DNA from 3 places in the Alishewanella maricola genome. Region 2 is predicted to be linked to each of the others. Evidence: predicted binding sites of a transcription regulator. Region 2 holds the regulator's gene; each other region holds the start of a gene.
What was found. The regulator FNR, encoded in region 2, switches genes on or off when oxygen is low (the NO sensors DNR and NnrR bind a similar motif). The targets are predictions, from matches to a motif close to TTGATCTAGATCAA.

Region 1: a site for FNR is predicted at 2,144-2,157, ahead of JAO78_RS05815 (GbsR/MarR family transcriptional regulator). Genes of this name have one in related genera too.
Region 3: a site for FNR is predicted at 2,581-2,594, ahead of apt (adenine phosphoribosyltransferase). Genes of this name have one in related genera too.

Annotation. Positions count from the first base shown of each region.
Region 1 covers NZ_JAEINI020000003.1:46,905-51,375, forward strand. The annotation lists gene JAO78_RS05805 (methyl-accepting chemotaxis protein) at 1-1,406, opposite strand, end outside; tRNA gene JAO78_RS05810 (tRNA-Leu) at 1,852-1,938, opposite strand; gene JAO78_RS05815 (GbsR/MarR family transcriptional regulator) at 2,212-2,763, shown strand; gene JAO78_RS05820 (cytochrome ubiquinol oxidase subunit I) at 2,785-4,161, shown strand; gene JAO78_RS05825 (cytochrome d ubiquinol oxidase subunit II) at 4,161-4,471, shown strand, end outside.
Region 2 covers NZ_JAEINI020000004.1:340,012-344,482, forward strand. The annotation lists gene JAO78_RS08650 (glucosaminidase domain-containing protein) at 1-630, shown strand, start outside; gene ttcA (tRNA 2-thiocytidine(32) synthetase TtcA) at 832-1,752, opposite strand; gene uspE (universal stress protein UspE) at 1,821-2,753, opposite strand; gene fnr (fumarate/nitrate reduction transcriptional regulator Fnr) at 2,851-3,555, opposite strand; gene JAO78_RS08670 (sulfite exporter TauE/SafE family protein) at 3,591-4,265, opposite strand; gene ccoS (cbb3-type cytochrome oxidase assembly protein CcoS) at 4,255-4,434, opposite strand; gene JAO78_RS08680 (heavy metal translocating P-type ATPase) at 4,431-4,471, opposite strand, start outside.
Region 3 covers NZ_JAEINI020000001.1:492,502-496,972, reverse strand. The annotation lists gene dnaX (DNA polymerase III subunit gamma/tau) at 1-1,778, opposite strand, end outside; gene apt (adenine phosphoribosyltransferase) at 1,821-2,369, opposite strand; gene JAO78_RS02435 (TonB-dependent receptor plug domain-containing protein) at 2,716-4,471, opposite strand, start outside.

The sequences.
Region 1 (4,471 bases), on a different contig from region 2:
TCCGCAATACGTGTTAAGGCCGTGGCCGCTTCAATTGCCACGTTTTGTGCATTATCTGCATTGCTGCTTATTAAGCCCATTGCACTTACGGCTTCTTTCACCGAAGATTGCACCTGATTAATCATCAACTCAATTTCCCCAGTCGAGGTTTGAGTGCGATGCGCTAAACTACGCACTTCATCGGCAACCACGGCAAAACCACGGCCGGCATCCCCCGCTCGAGCGGCTTCAATGGCCGCATTCAGTGCCAGTAAGTTCGTTTGCTCTGCTACGCTACGAATCACCTCTAATACCTGGTTAATCGAGGAGACTTTATCAGCTAAGACATTAATCACACTGGTACTTTGCCGGACATCGGCATTCATCTTGTCGATAACCGTACGGGTTTGCAGTACTTTTTTACTGCCATCTTCCGCTAAAGCAGCGGATTGCATAGACGCTTCTGAGGTTTGCATGGCCGTTGCCGCCACTTCATCCACCGCAGAGCTCATTTCGGTTATCGCAGTAGCCGCTTGTTGCACTTCATCATTTTGAAGTTGAATAGCACGAGAGGATTCATCGGTCACCGCGTTTAACTCTTCCGCGGCTGAGGCAAGTTGACTGGCTGAGCTTGAGATATGACCAATCGCTTCGCGAAGATTAGTTTGCATTTTTGCTATGGCCTGCGCCAGTGTGGTTAGCTCATCATTGCCATCTCGACATACATCACGAGTTAAATCACTACCAGCTATAAACTGAGCTGATTCAATGACTTGCGATAATGGTTGATTAATGCTTTTTGATATAACAAGCGCGATAACAATGGCAACGATTACCGCGAAAGCAATGAGAAAGATAACAACCCATTTAGCACTTTCATAGGCATCTATCGAAGCAGTACGCGTATCAGCAACAGCTTGCTGGTTTATACTGGTTAATTTTATTAAATCTTGGGTCATGCTATTCGCTAGCACACTCATCTGTGGCAAAAGGTCTAAAGCAGAGCCTATTTCCTCTTGTTTCAATAAATCAATCACTTGCTGTTGAATGCCTAAATAGCTTTCTTCTGTTTTTTTAAAAGCGGTGAATACTTGTCTTTCTTCATCAAGCGTAATCACACTTTCATAAGCTGATACGTTTTTCTTAACTTCTGCCCGGACATTTTCAACTAATTGTAAGGTTTCGCCTTCACGTCGAATATCCGTTGTCAGCATCAGCCTTAATGTAAATACCCGTAAGCGGGTAACATTTAAATTTAAGTCAGCCAAGTTCATTAACGAGGGTAAGATAGTGGTTTCCACTTGACTTGCACGCTCACGAATATCTGACATCGTGTTCAGGTTATAAAAGCCTAAACCCGCCAACATCAGGACGAGAGCACCAAATGCGCTGAGCAATCGTTTTTGAATACTTAATGACCTGAACATAGGGTGCCTCATTGATCCATTTAGAGATAGTTTATGCCAATAAAAACTACCCCATAAAATAAAGGGTGTGTTTATTCATTTACTCTAGCAGTAAATACGCGGTATAGCAGCTTTTTAATCGGCAATGTTGTTATAAATCCAATACTAACAACCACTGCCCCGTCTAATGGCAATGTTATCGAGTTAGCCAATTTGACCAGCCTGCCGCTGACCACATCGCTATTAAGCCTTGAAATGTTGAGTCACATTTTGTCGTACGAAACGAACCGTATGAACGAGGATTGAAGTGATAAAAGCAAAACTTGCATGAACTTCAGCTTTTATAAAGCCGCGTGATGTGACAGCGAGAGACACAAGCAGAACAATAAAAAGCAATACATAAGGACATTACAGAAAATGAAAAACAAAAATTAATGTGACAAAAAGGGGGGGAAGCGCATAAAAATGGTGCCCGGGGCCGGACTTGAACCGGCACGAGGTTTCCCTCGAGGGATTTTAAATCCCTTGTGTCTACCGATTTCACCACCCGGGCAACGAGTACTGATTAGTTCCAGCAGAACGGCGCGAATATTATGCAAGCTCAGCCACTTTTGCAAGTGATTTCTGAAATTATCTGCTAATTAGCGCGCAACTGATGCTTTATCGAACAAAATCAACTGTGTCAGCCCTTCCCGACAACGATTTCACGCCAGTTTCAGCCTCTTTACAGGGCTTATTATAAATTTTCCAGAAACACATTGATCAGGATCAAAATCTGAGCGTACAATAGTTTCAGAAATTTCTGAAAGTTTAATAAGGACAAAATATGCAAATGACACCAATGATTGAGTCTTTTGTTTGTCACTTTGGTGAGATGGGCAGTCGCTGGGGGTTTAACCGCACCGTAGGGCAAATTTATGCCTTGCTGGTGGTCAGTGAAGAGCCAATCTGCGCCAATGAGATTGCCGAGTTGTTAGGTATTTCCCGTGGCAACGTCAGTATGGGTTTAAAAGAACTGGGTAGCTGGCAACTGGTGCAGGTGCAACATAAAGCGGGTGATCGTAAAGAATACTATTTTTGCCGTGGCAGTATTTGGGATATGGCCAATAAAGTATTTGAAGAGCGCCGAAAGCGTGAGATGGATCCCACGTTGTCATTACTGCGCGACATGATGATGGATGAAGCGGCCAACAAAGAAGAACGCTTCGCGCAACAACGCATTACCGAAATCCATGATTTATTGGAAAACATTACCGAATGGACGCAAAGCTTGCAGTCCTTGTCGCCAGAAAAGTTAAACACCTTAATGAAGCTCGGTTCTGGGGTTGGCAAGGTGTTGGAATTTACCGAAAAGTTTCGCTCGAAAAAAGACGCTTAATAGGCTATTGCTGAGGTGGTTATGTTAGACACGTTAATTCTGTCGCGTATTCAATTTGCGGCCAATATAAGTTTTCATATCCTGTTCCCAACCATTACCATTGCCTTAGGTTGGTTGTTATTTTACTTCAAATTACGCTTCGATTTTTCGCAACATCCCGTTTGGATGCGCGCTTATCGCTTTTGGGTCAAGGTGTTTGCGTTAACCTTTGCGCTGGGTGTCGTTAGCGGTATTACCATGTCATTCCAGTTTGGCACCAACTGGCCTGGTTTTATGGAAACCATTGGCAATATTGCCGGGCCCTTACTGGCGTATGAAATCTTAACAGCGTTTTTCCTTGAAGCCACCATGCTCGGCATCATGTTATTTGGCTTTCATAAAGTGCCGCGCTGGGCGCATACCCTCGCCACCTTTTTAGTCGCCTTAGGCACCACTTTCTCGGCATTTTGGATCTTAGTGCTGAATTCATGGATGCAAACGCCAGCAGGTTTTGAAATGCGCGATGGCGTAGTGCATGCCACCGACTGGTTCGCGATTATTTTTAACCCGTCTTTTCCCTATCGCTTTATGCATATGTTGCTGGCCTCGGCCCTCACCGTTTGTTTCCTGGTGGCCGGTATTTCTGCCTATCGCTTATTGCGTGGCGATAATAAAAAAGCCCCGAAACTGACGCTTAAAACCGCTTTATTTACTGCGGCAATTTTAGCGCCCACTCAGGCATTGGTCGGTGATTTCCATGGCTTAAACACCTTAGAACATCAACCGCAAAAGATCGCGGCAATGGAAGGTATTTGGCATACCGAAAAAGGCGCACCTCTGGTGTTATTTGCCATCCCCGATGCCGAAACCCAGCAAAATCGCTTTGCAATTGAGATCCCGAAATTAGCCAGCTTAATTTTAACGCACGATCCAAATGGCGAACTGAAAGGCTTAAATGAGTTTGTCGGCGAGCACCCGCCGGTAGCACCAGTGTTTTATAGCTTCCGCGTTATGGTGGGAATCGGCATGTTAATGCTGTTAGTGGCTTGGTGGAGCAGTATTAAACTAGTGAGGCATAAAACGCTGACACCGCTGCATTTAAAACTCCTTATCGGTATGACGTTCTCGGGCTGGATCGCCACCCTAGCCGGCTGGTATGTCACCGAAATTGGTCGGCAGCCCTACTTAGTATATGGCTTATTAAAAACACGTGACGCGGTAACTACCGTACCGAGTGAGCATGTCGCGCTAACCCTAGGCTTATATTTAGTGCTGTACGCCGTGTTGCTGGTGCTCTATATCAAAACGTTATTCTGGTTAGCCAAGCGTGCGGTAGAAGTAGAAGAGTATGACCTAACGATGCCCGGTTTACCTGAAAACGCGCCAGCCACTGACAAAGCCACAGGAGCTTCAGCATGATGAATTGGTTAACGGCCGAACATTTGGCCCTGGTTTTTGGTGGCCTGACGGCCCTGTCGATTTTACTCTATGCCATTTTAGATGGTTATGATTTAGGTGTCGGCATTACCCTACCGATGGGCAACGAAGCCTGGCGCGATACAGCCATTGCCTCGATTGGCCCGTTTTGGGATGCCAATGAAACTTGGCTCGTATTGGCGGTAGGTTTGTTACTGGTTGCCTTTCCCGCCGCGCACAGCGCGATTTTACATGCGTTATATTTGCCCACGGCCATGTTACTCATCGGCTTAATTTTACGTGGTGTTGCCTT
Region 2 (4,471 bases):
GATGTCCGTAAAAAGAAAAAAGCTTTTTTTGATTATTTGCGCCCTCACGTGCGTCGCGAAAATCAACGCTTGCTGTTATTGCGCGAGCAATTATTAGAAATTGAAGATAAAAAGCGTAAGAATATGCGCTTACATATCGACGAATATGCCTTTCTTTATAGTTTGTATGATGAGTTCCGCTTAGATATTACTGAAACGGATATGGCATCGCTGCAAGAATTACTGTTGCGCGTGGATATTATTCCGGAGAGTTTAGTCTTAATGCAGGCAGCCAATGAGTCGGCTTGGGGCACTAGTCGTTTTGCCGTGGAAGGCTATAACTTTTTTGGGCAATGGTGCTTTCGGGAGGGCTGTGGCCTCGTGCCATTAAATCGTGCTGAAGATCAGTTTCACGAAGTGGCCCGATTTGAAGATGCCGCCGCAGCGATTAGCAGTTATTTTTATAATCTGAATACTTTTCATACCTATGAGTCGTTACGCCAAATCCGCTGGAAGTTGCGTGAAGAGGATCGCCCCTTACGTGGTGAAGCATTGGCGCATGGGTTGCATGCTTATTCTGAACGTGGTGAAGAGTACATCGAAGAGATAACCGCCATGATCCGTTACAATCGACGTTTTTTAGAAGATTAAGCTGATTGCTATTTCCTGCGCTGCGATGTGCTGTTGGGTATGGTTTTAGCTGGACATCACAGCTAAGCAGCCAGAATGCGCATAAGCCAAGGTGCAGCTTGGTTATCAAAGGCAGGCTGGTATATCGCGCTGCAATGCCGATGTGAAAAGCTGCGCTCTAACAGCATGATGCCAAGTTAAAGCGCAGAGATAATCAAGGAGTTAGTTTAACTCAACCGCTTGTAGCAGCGGCTGTTCATCTTCGTTATCTATTTCTAAGCCAACCGGAATGCTGGGGATGGTCGCTTTATCAAATGCTAAATCACCCTCAGTCGCTAAAGCGTCGCCCTTCGTCAGCCCTGCGAAATTAAACAGCGATTTATCTGCTAAATGTGATGGCACGATGTTTTGCATGGCTTGAAACATGGTCTCGATGCGCCCAGGAAAGCGTTTATCCCAATCTTGCAGCATTTCTTTGACCACTTGGCGCTGCAGGCCGTCTTGTGAGCCACAAAGGTTACAAGGGATGATCGGAAACTCACGCGCGACAGCGTATTTTTCAATGTCTTTTTCTTTGCAATAAGCTAAAGGTCGGATCACGATATGTTCACCGTTGTCACTGACCAGTTTAGGCGGCATCGACTTCATCTTGCCACCATAAAACATGTTTAAAAACAGGGTTTCAAGCATATCATCACGATGATGGCCTAACGCAATTTTAGTGGCGCCCAGCTCTTTTGCAGTACGATATAAAATGCCCCGGCGCAAACGTGAACACAGCGAACAGGTGGTTTTACCCTCTGGAATTTTATCTTTGACTATCGAGTAGGTATCTTCAGTAACAATCAGATATTCAATACCCAGCTGGTTTAAATACTGAGGTAATACCTCAGCAGGGAAGCCAGGTTGTTTTTGATCGAGGTTAACAGCAATAAGGCTAAAATTTACCGGCGCGGATTGCTGTAAATTCATCAGGATATCGAGCATGGTGTAAGAGTCTTTGCCGCCAGAAAGGCAGACCATGATCTTATCACCTTCTTCAATCATGCCGAAATCAGCAATGGCTTGACCCACACCCCGGCGCAATCTTTTGTGTAATTTGTTCAGATTGTATTGAGCTTTTGCTTGTGCTGCGTGCGACATCAGTAACTACCCGCCAGAAAAAAGGCGCTCATTATACCCAACCTCGCGCCTTTACCAAAGTCTGATAGTTAGCTTTTTTCAAGCGGACAAATAAAGTCAGCCGGTTTCATGGCTAATACATCGCAATCTAGGCGGTCGATGACATGTTCAGCGGTATTACCAATGATCGCCGCGGATAAGCCCGTACGCCCAATAGTGCCGATAATGACCATTTCGGCATCCAGCTTTTTGGCCAGTTTCGGGATCACGTCTTCGGGCATACCTTCTAACACATGACATTGCTCGTTACTAATTTGATGTTTTTCGGCCAGACTTAATATCGCATCTTTATGATGGCGGCGTAGGGTGTCATTGTATTCTTGTGGATTAAACTCGGGGATCTCAATTGCGATATTCACCGGGGTGCCGGGGTAGGCATTGACTAAATGCACCCTAGCATCGAGTAATTGCGACATTTGTTGTGCTTTGTGGATCACTCGTTGATTTAATGACAGGTGATGCTCTTGCTCACTACCCGCATTAACGGCAGCAATGATATTGCCTTTAGCAGGCCAAGCATGATCTTTAACTAACAATACTGGGCAAGGACATTTACGCAAAATATGCCAATCGGTCGGCGTAAAAATCATCGATTTTAAAACATCATGATCATGCGTCCCTTTGATCACCAGATCATAATTATTATCTAAGACGGTTTTCACTACGGCTTCAAAGGGGCGATTGTGCCAAACCACGTGCATTTTGATGTTTAAACCCAAGGCGCTGGGTTGTTCTAAAAAGGTTTTGACCCAAAGCTCGCGATCTTTAATCACCGACTGTTTCATCGATTCGCGCTCGTCACCCGATAACATGGTGGTCATCTCGTAAGAGAATTCATAAACACTAAGAAAAGCGGTCAGTTGACAGCCTTGTTTGCGGGCAAGTTCGATGGCTCTATCGAGCGCTTTTTGCTCATCAGCGCTCGGATCTAAAACCACTAACACATTATTGTAAATAGACATTAAAGCTTCCCTCTTAAGTCAATCAGCTTATCTAAGTGTAGACCAAGATAAGCGATTAATAGGGATTTATGTTTGTGCTATATCAAGTTAAGGGGAGTTAACATTGGCCTGAAAGCGCGGTTAAGCTGGGAGCATCCAAAATGGTGATAAGTTTGCCATCAACTTGAATGATTTCATCTTTGTGCATTTTACTCAGCAAACGGCTGATGGTTTCTACGGTCAAGCCCAAATAATTACCAATGTCGCTGCGGGTCATACTGAGCCGGAAGGCTTTTTCAGAAAAACCACGATTGCCATAACGAGAAGCCAAATGATTTAAAAAAGTTGCCAATTTTTGCTCTGCGGTTTTACGATTTAACAGCAACATCATTTGTTGATCAGATTGAATATCTTGGCTCATTAAACGCATCATTTGCTGGCGTAGTTTAGGTAATTGACTTAACAGATTTTCAAGGTTTTGATAGGGTATTTCACAAATCATACCGGTTTCTAAGGCTTCAGCATAGCTGGCATGTTTTTCAGTATTGATGGCGTCAAAACCAATGACATCGCCAGGTAAATGAAAGCCGGTGATTTGCTGCTCACCTTGTGAGGTGAGCGTAAAGGTTTTAAAAGAACCCGTGCGGATGGCATACAGCGATTTAAGCTCGTTACCGCTTTCAAACAACATATCGCCTTTGTGCAAAGGGCGTTTTCGCTGAATAATATCATCAAGTTTGCTCATTTCTTGCTCACTGAGCGAAAACGGTAAACACAGTTGACTAAAACCGCAATCCTGACAATTTATAGCTGAACGTTGCATCACACACACCCTTTTACCCTTAATAGGGTAACAGCTTAAAAAACTAGTCTATGCAAAGCAAGCCATATTGTGTAAATACCATAAACCGCTAACAATAATGCCGCACTGTAACGAAACCATAATTGGTTTTTTAGTTTGACTAGGCTATTAGCCGCGGAGCCAAATACCAGTAACGCCGGTAAGGTGCCGACGCCAAAAAGTAACATGATCAGTGCACCGCTACTGGCACTGCCGCTGGCTAAACTCCAACTAAGGGTCGAATAAACCAAACCACAAGGCAAAAAGCCCCATAACATGCCATAGCTTAAGGCTTTACCACTGCTATCAAGCGGTAATAAGCGTTTGGTATAAGGTTGGATAAAGCGCCACAAACCTTGCCCTGCGCGCTCTAAGCGTGTTAAACCAAACCAAAGTCTCGCAATATACAGCGCCATCGCCAGCAATAATAAGCCGGCCAATAAACGTAACCCAATAAAAGTGGCCCCGGTAATGCCCATAGCGGTCGCACCAAAATAACCAACAAGGCCACCAAAGCAGGCATAAGTAATCAAGCGGCCAAGGCTTAACAACAGTTGTAAGCGAAACTTTTGCCAAGCACTTTGGGCAGGCATGGCAAATTGTAAGGCGGCAACAATACCACCGCACATGACTAAACAATGGCTGCTGCCTAAAAAGCCAATCAGCAGCGCCGCGACATAATCAATGTTCATCAGGCTTGTTCGGTGGTGTCGCTTTGGGCTTATCTTCGTCGAACAAGATACTTAAGCCTTCTTTTTCTAAATCTTCAAATTGCTTTGAGCGCACCGCCCAAAAGAAGATACCAATGCCAATAGCCACAAACAGGATGGCAATCGGGATCAGTACATAGATAATGCTCATTTTTTCAGTAACCTCAATGAATTGGATACCACTAACA
Region 3 (4,471 bases), on a different contig from region 2:
GCGGCAAAACGAATAGAAAAACGTTGCTCGTCAAGCTCATCGGTATCATTACTGGGTAAAACATCAAATTGCTGCTGCTGCCACCATGCTTCCGTTAACGCTTGTTGCTCAGCAAAGCTAACGGTGTCATCTGCAGTGGCACTATCTTCATCGTCATGCTGGTGTGAACGGGGCTCTAACTTTGCAGCAGGCTCGGGTACTACCGCTGTGGCTTGTTGCGGTTTTGTTGTAGCAGCCATGGCGGATGGCGGCGTATTTAAACGTTGAGGTAATTCAGGCTGAGGCAGCGCCATCGGGCGCTCAGGCTTTTTTCCTGCGACTGTCTCCACCGCTGGCGGTGCTGCCGTCACTTGCACCCCACGCCGAGCCATAATACGCGCGGTTCCCTCATCTATCGCCGATGCTACTGGAGTAGCGCTATGCTTATCAGGCGTGGCAATCGGGTTATTGCCTAAGGCCGTGTTAGACATTGTAACACTGGCGCTTAACGTTTCTGTCGGCGCCGAGGCTATTGCCGCCGCCTCAGTGGGTTGGTGTGGTTCAGCTGCCGCAGAGGTTACCTGACTTGGCGCAGTAACGGGCGCCATAGCGTGTGGAGCAATTGGCGCAGTCATTACGGCTGGGCGTGCCTGAGGTGTCGAGGCGGCTGGTGTTGATAGCGCTTGCGTTGGCGCCGAACTTTGCGGCTCTGTACGGCTCGCGGGTACAAAGGCCATGGCCCGTAATAACGCCATTTCTAGCCCGACCACCGGCTCTGGTGCGAAAGGGAGCTCCTTCTTGCCACTAATTAACAATTGATAATACAACTGCACCGCCTCAGGCGCTAAATGCGCAGCCCAGTAACGGATCATTTCGGCTTGTTCAGATAAGTCTGACGCAGCAGGCTGCAGTTGTGTTAGCGCGGTCAGATGCAACAGCGACAACATATCATCTAACACCTGCTGATAATCAGATTGTTGACTTAACAGTTCTTGTAACGCCTGCTGCAGCTGCGCCATATCGGCGGCTAACAGCGCACTCAGTAAACTTACAGCAAAACGGGTATCTAATAAGCCCAACATCTGACGCACGGTTTCGACGGTAAGATTGCTATTACTTAGCGCAATGGCTTGGTCGGTTAAACTTAACGAATCGCGTAAACTGCCTTTGGCCGCCTTGGCTAAGGCGGTGAGCGCAGCCGCTTCAAACGGGATCTGCTCGGCAGCCAGCACTTCTGCTAAATGCTGCTCAATTTGCACCGGCGTCAGGGCTTTTAAACTAAATTGTAAACAACGCGAGAGGACCGTGATGGGTAACTTTTGCGGATCAGTCGTTGCAAGCAAAAATTTGACGTGCGGCGGAGGCTCTTCCAGGGTTTTCAATAAAGCATTAAAACTATGCCGCGACAGCATATGCACTTCATCAATCAGGTACACTTTAAAACGACCACGACTGGGTGCATATTGCACGTTATCCAGTAGATCGCGGGTGTCTTCAACCTTAGTTCGAGAAGCCGCATCAATTTCGAGCAAATCAACAAAATTGCCGGCATCAATTTCTTGGCAAGCACTACACTGGCCACAAGGCGTTGCGGTAATACCCGTTTCACAATTTAAACTTTTGGCAAAAATACGGGCGATGGTCGTTTTACCGACACCACGGGTGCCGGTAAATAAATAAGCATGATGTAAGCGACTGCTGGTTAGGGCATTCGCCAACGCGGTTTTTACATGCTGTTGCCCTACCAACTCACTAAAATGACGTGGCCGCCATTTTCTTGCTAAAACCTGATAACTCATGCCCGCTTTCCTGCACCTAACATCACAGTGCCTAGCCTAAACTTATTCGCCTTGATACTCAACCAAACTGCAAAGTTTCAAGCCTAAGGCTTCAAGTCTTGCCACGCCCCCTAATTCAGGTAAAGCGATAACAAAGGCCGCATCTTCAACTTGACCGCCTAAACGACGCACTAATTGCACGGTAGCATCGATAGTACCGCCAGTGGCTAGCAAATCATCAACCAATAACACTTTATCACCTGCAGCGATGGCGTCAGCATGTAATTCCAGTGCATCTTGGCCGTATTCTAAGGTGTATGCCTGCGAGATCCGTTCGCGAGGTAATTTACCTGGTTTACGCACAGGCACGAACGAAATACCCAACGCATAAGCCAAAGGCGCCCCAAAAATAAAACCGCGAGATTCCGTACCAATAATCTTAGTAATACCTTGCTGCTGATAATGCGCCGCAAAAGCATCAATCACTTTTTTAAAACTGGGGCCATCTTGCATTAAGCTGGTAACATCCCGAAAAGTAATGCCCGGTTTCGGGTAGTTTTCTACCGTTTTGATCACGCGCTTCAATTCTGCTGCTAATGCTTGATAATCCATTGCTTTACCCTTGTATTAAACCGATAAAAAAGCCGCCCGAGTGGCGGCTATCTGGCAAATGCAAAACTGCATTAACCCAATAACTGTACCCAGCGTAAAATTGGCACTAAACACAGCAAACTTACAAAAACAATTACAAATATCAGTATCTGTTTTGCATTCAAAGAGTCTTTAAAGTTTTCGTCAGCCATTTATTTCTACCGCGCAAAAGTTGATTCAAATCAAAACTGGTGCTTATGGTAATGAATTTATGCCTATTTGAAAAGCATTAGGCTTGAATTATCACAAAAGAAAAGCCCCGCAAAACGGGGCTTTATTCAAACTATCACTAATTCGCTAGCGCAAATTAGAAATCGTAAGACATGTTCAAGAATGCACGACGGCCAATGAACTCATACTGAGAGTACAGGATAGAGTTACCCGCTGTACGTACGCCTGCTGGAGAACCTTGTGGCGGTGCTTTATCAAACAAGTTTGCAATACCGAAGGTCACATCTACACCATAGATATCTCTTTGTACTGAAGCAGAGTGTAGGATGTAAGTAGGTGTTTCAGCAATAAACGTTGATGGCTGACCACGGTAAGTCGTCTGGTTACCATTCGCGAAGTATTTGTAATCGTCTGTGCCTGAAACATAACGCATGTTCCAAGTGTAACGCCAGCCGTCACGATTTAACGTGGTGCTTAACGTACCTACGTGCTTCGGATCACCTACATCACCAACATATTGCGAAGGATCACTGTCAGGGAACTGCTTGAATGAACGCTCAAACTGAACCGTGTGATCTAAGCGAATACGTAATGAACCAAAATCAAAATCATCTTGGTAAGTAAACAAGAAGTCAGTACCACGGACTTTTTGTTGTGCTACGTTGACATAACCACCACGAACGGTGTCAATACCAAAGTCGCCTGCTGCAGAACCATCACGACGCGTAAACTGGTCACAGAATGGCTCATTTGGGAAGTTTTCTGAACGGTAGCATAAGTCTAAAACAGTACCACCACCAATGTTAGACACTTGGCTGCTGATCACAACATCGTAGTAATCTGCTGAGAAACCAAATTTGTCTTCCGGGCTCTTCCAAACAATACCAATGCCTTGGGAAATCGAGGTTTCGGCTTCAAGTAGACCTGCACCACCACCGGTGATAGAAGTCATTGAGCTACCTGGATTAACATAAGTAGCTGGCACACCATCAGCATTACAGTTAGCCGCTATACGAGGGTCAATTGTACCTTCATCTAAGCGAGCAGACCAGTTTAAGCAAGGATCGTTACCAGTTTGGTTCAAGAAGCCCGTTTGGCCTTCTAAGAACAACTCAAACAGTGCCGGAGCACGGAATGAAGAACCACGAGAAGCACGAACTTGGAATCCGTTACCGATAACCCAGTTTGCAGATACTTTAAACGTTGAATCAGAGCCGTAAGTAGAAACATCAGTCCAACGACCAGAAGCGGTGATATCCAAACTTTCCGCTAAGAACATATCACGTAAAACTGGCACAAACACTTCACTGTAAACTGCACGAGTGTTGGCAGAACCAGCAGTGATACCGGCACCCGTAGAACCCCACAAGTTGCCTGCTAAAGTAGCTTCACCTGGCACGTCATTTAACGCATCTTGTTGAAATGATGCACCTACCGCAGTACTGATCATACCGGCTGGTAATTCAAACAAATCACCGGTGATATAACCGTCGATAGTTGATTGACGATAAGTTGTTACACCATAGTCAATATCAAATAAGAAGTCTTTAACGGCTTGAGATTGATTACCATTGATGTGATCTGGGCTTAACCAATCTACTGGTGTACAGGCCTTACCTGAAACAGGTGATACTGCACCGGCACATGGGCCACCGTATACAGCATTTTGAGCCATATCCATCGCATCAAATAGGATAACTTTGTTGTTGTATGTACCTTTGTTGTAACTGTTTTGGAATGACACATCCCAAGACCAATCACCTAATGAGCCTTCTAAGCCTAATACGTAACGACTGTAATCAATAGTCGTTTCACCGCCAGAGTGGTCAGTCATCGCAACAGGCATGAAACCTACAGCATCACCACCCCATCCATCAACTGTACCACCACGA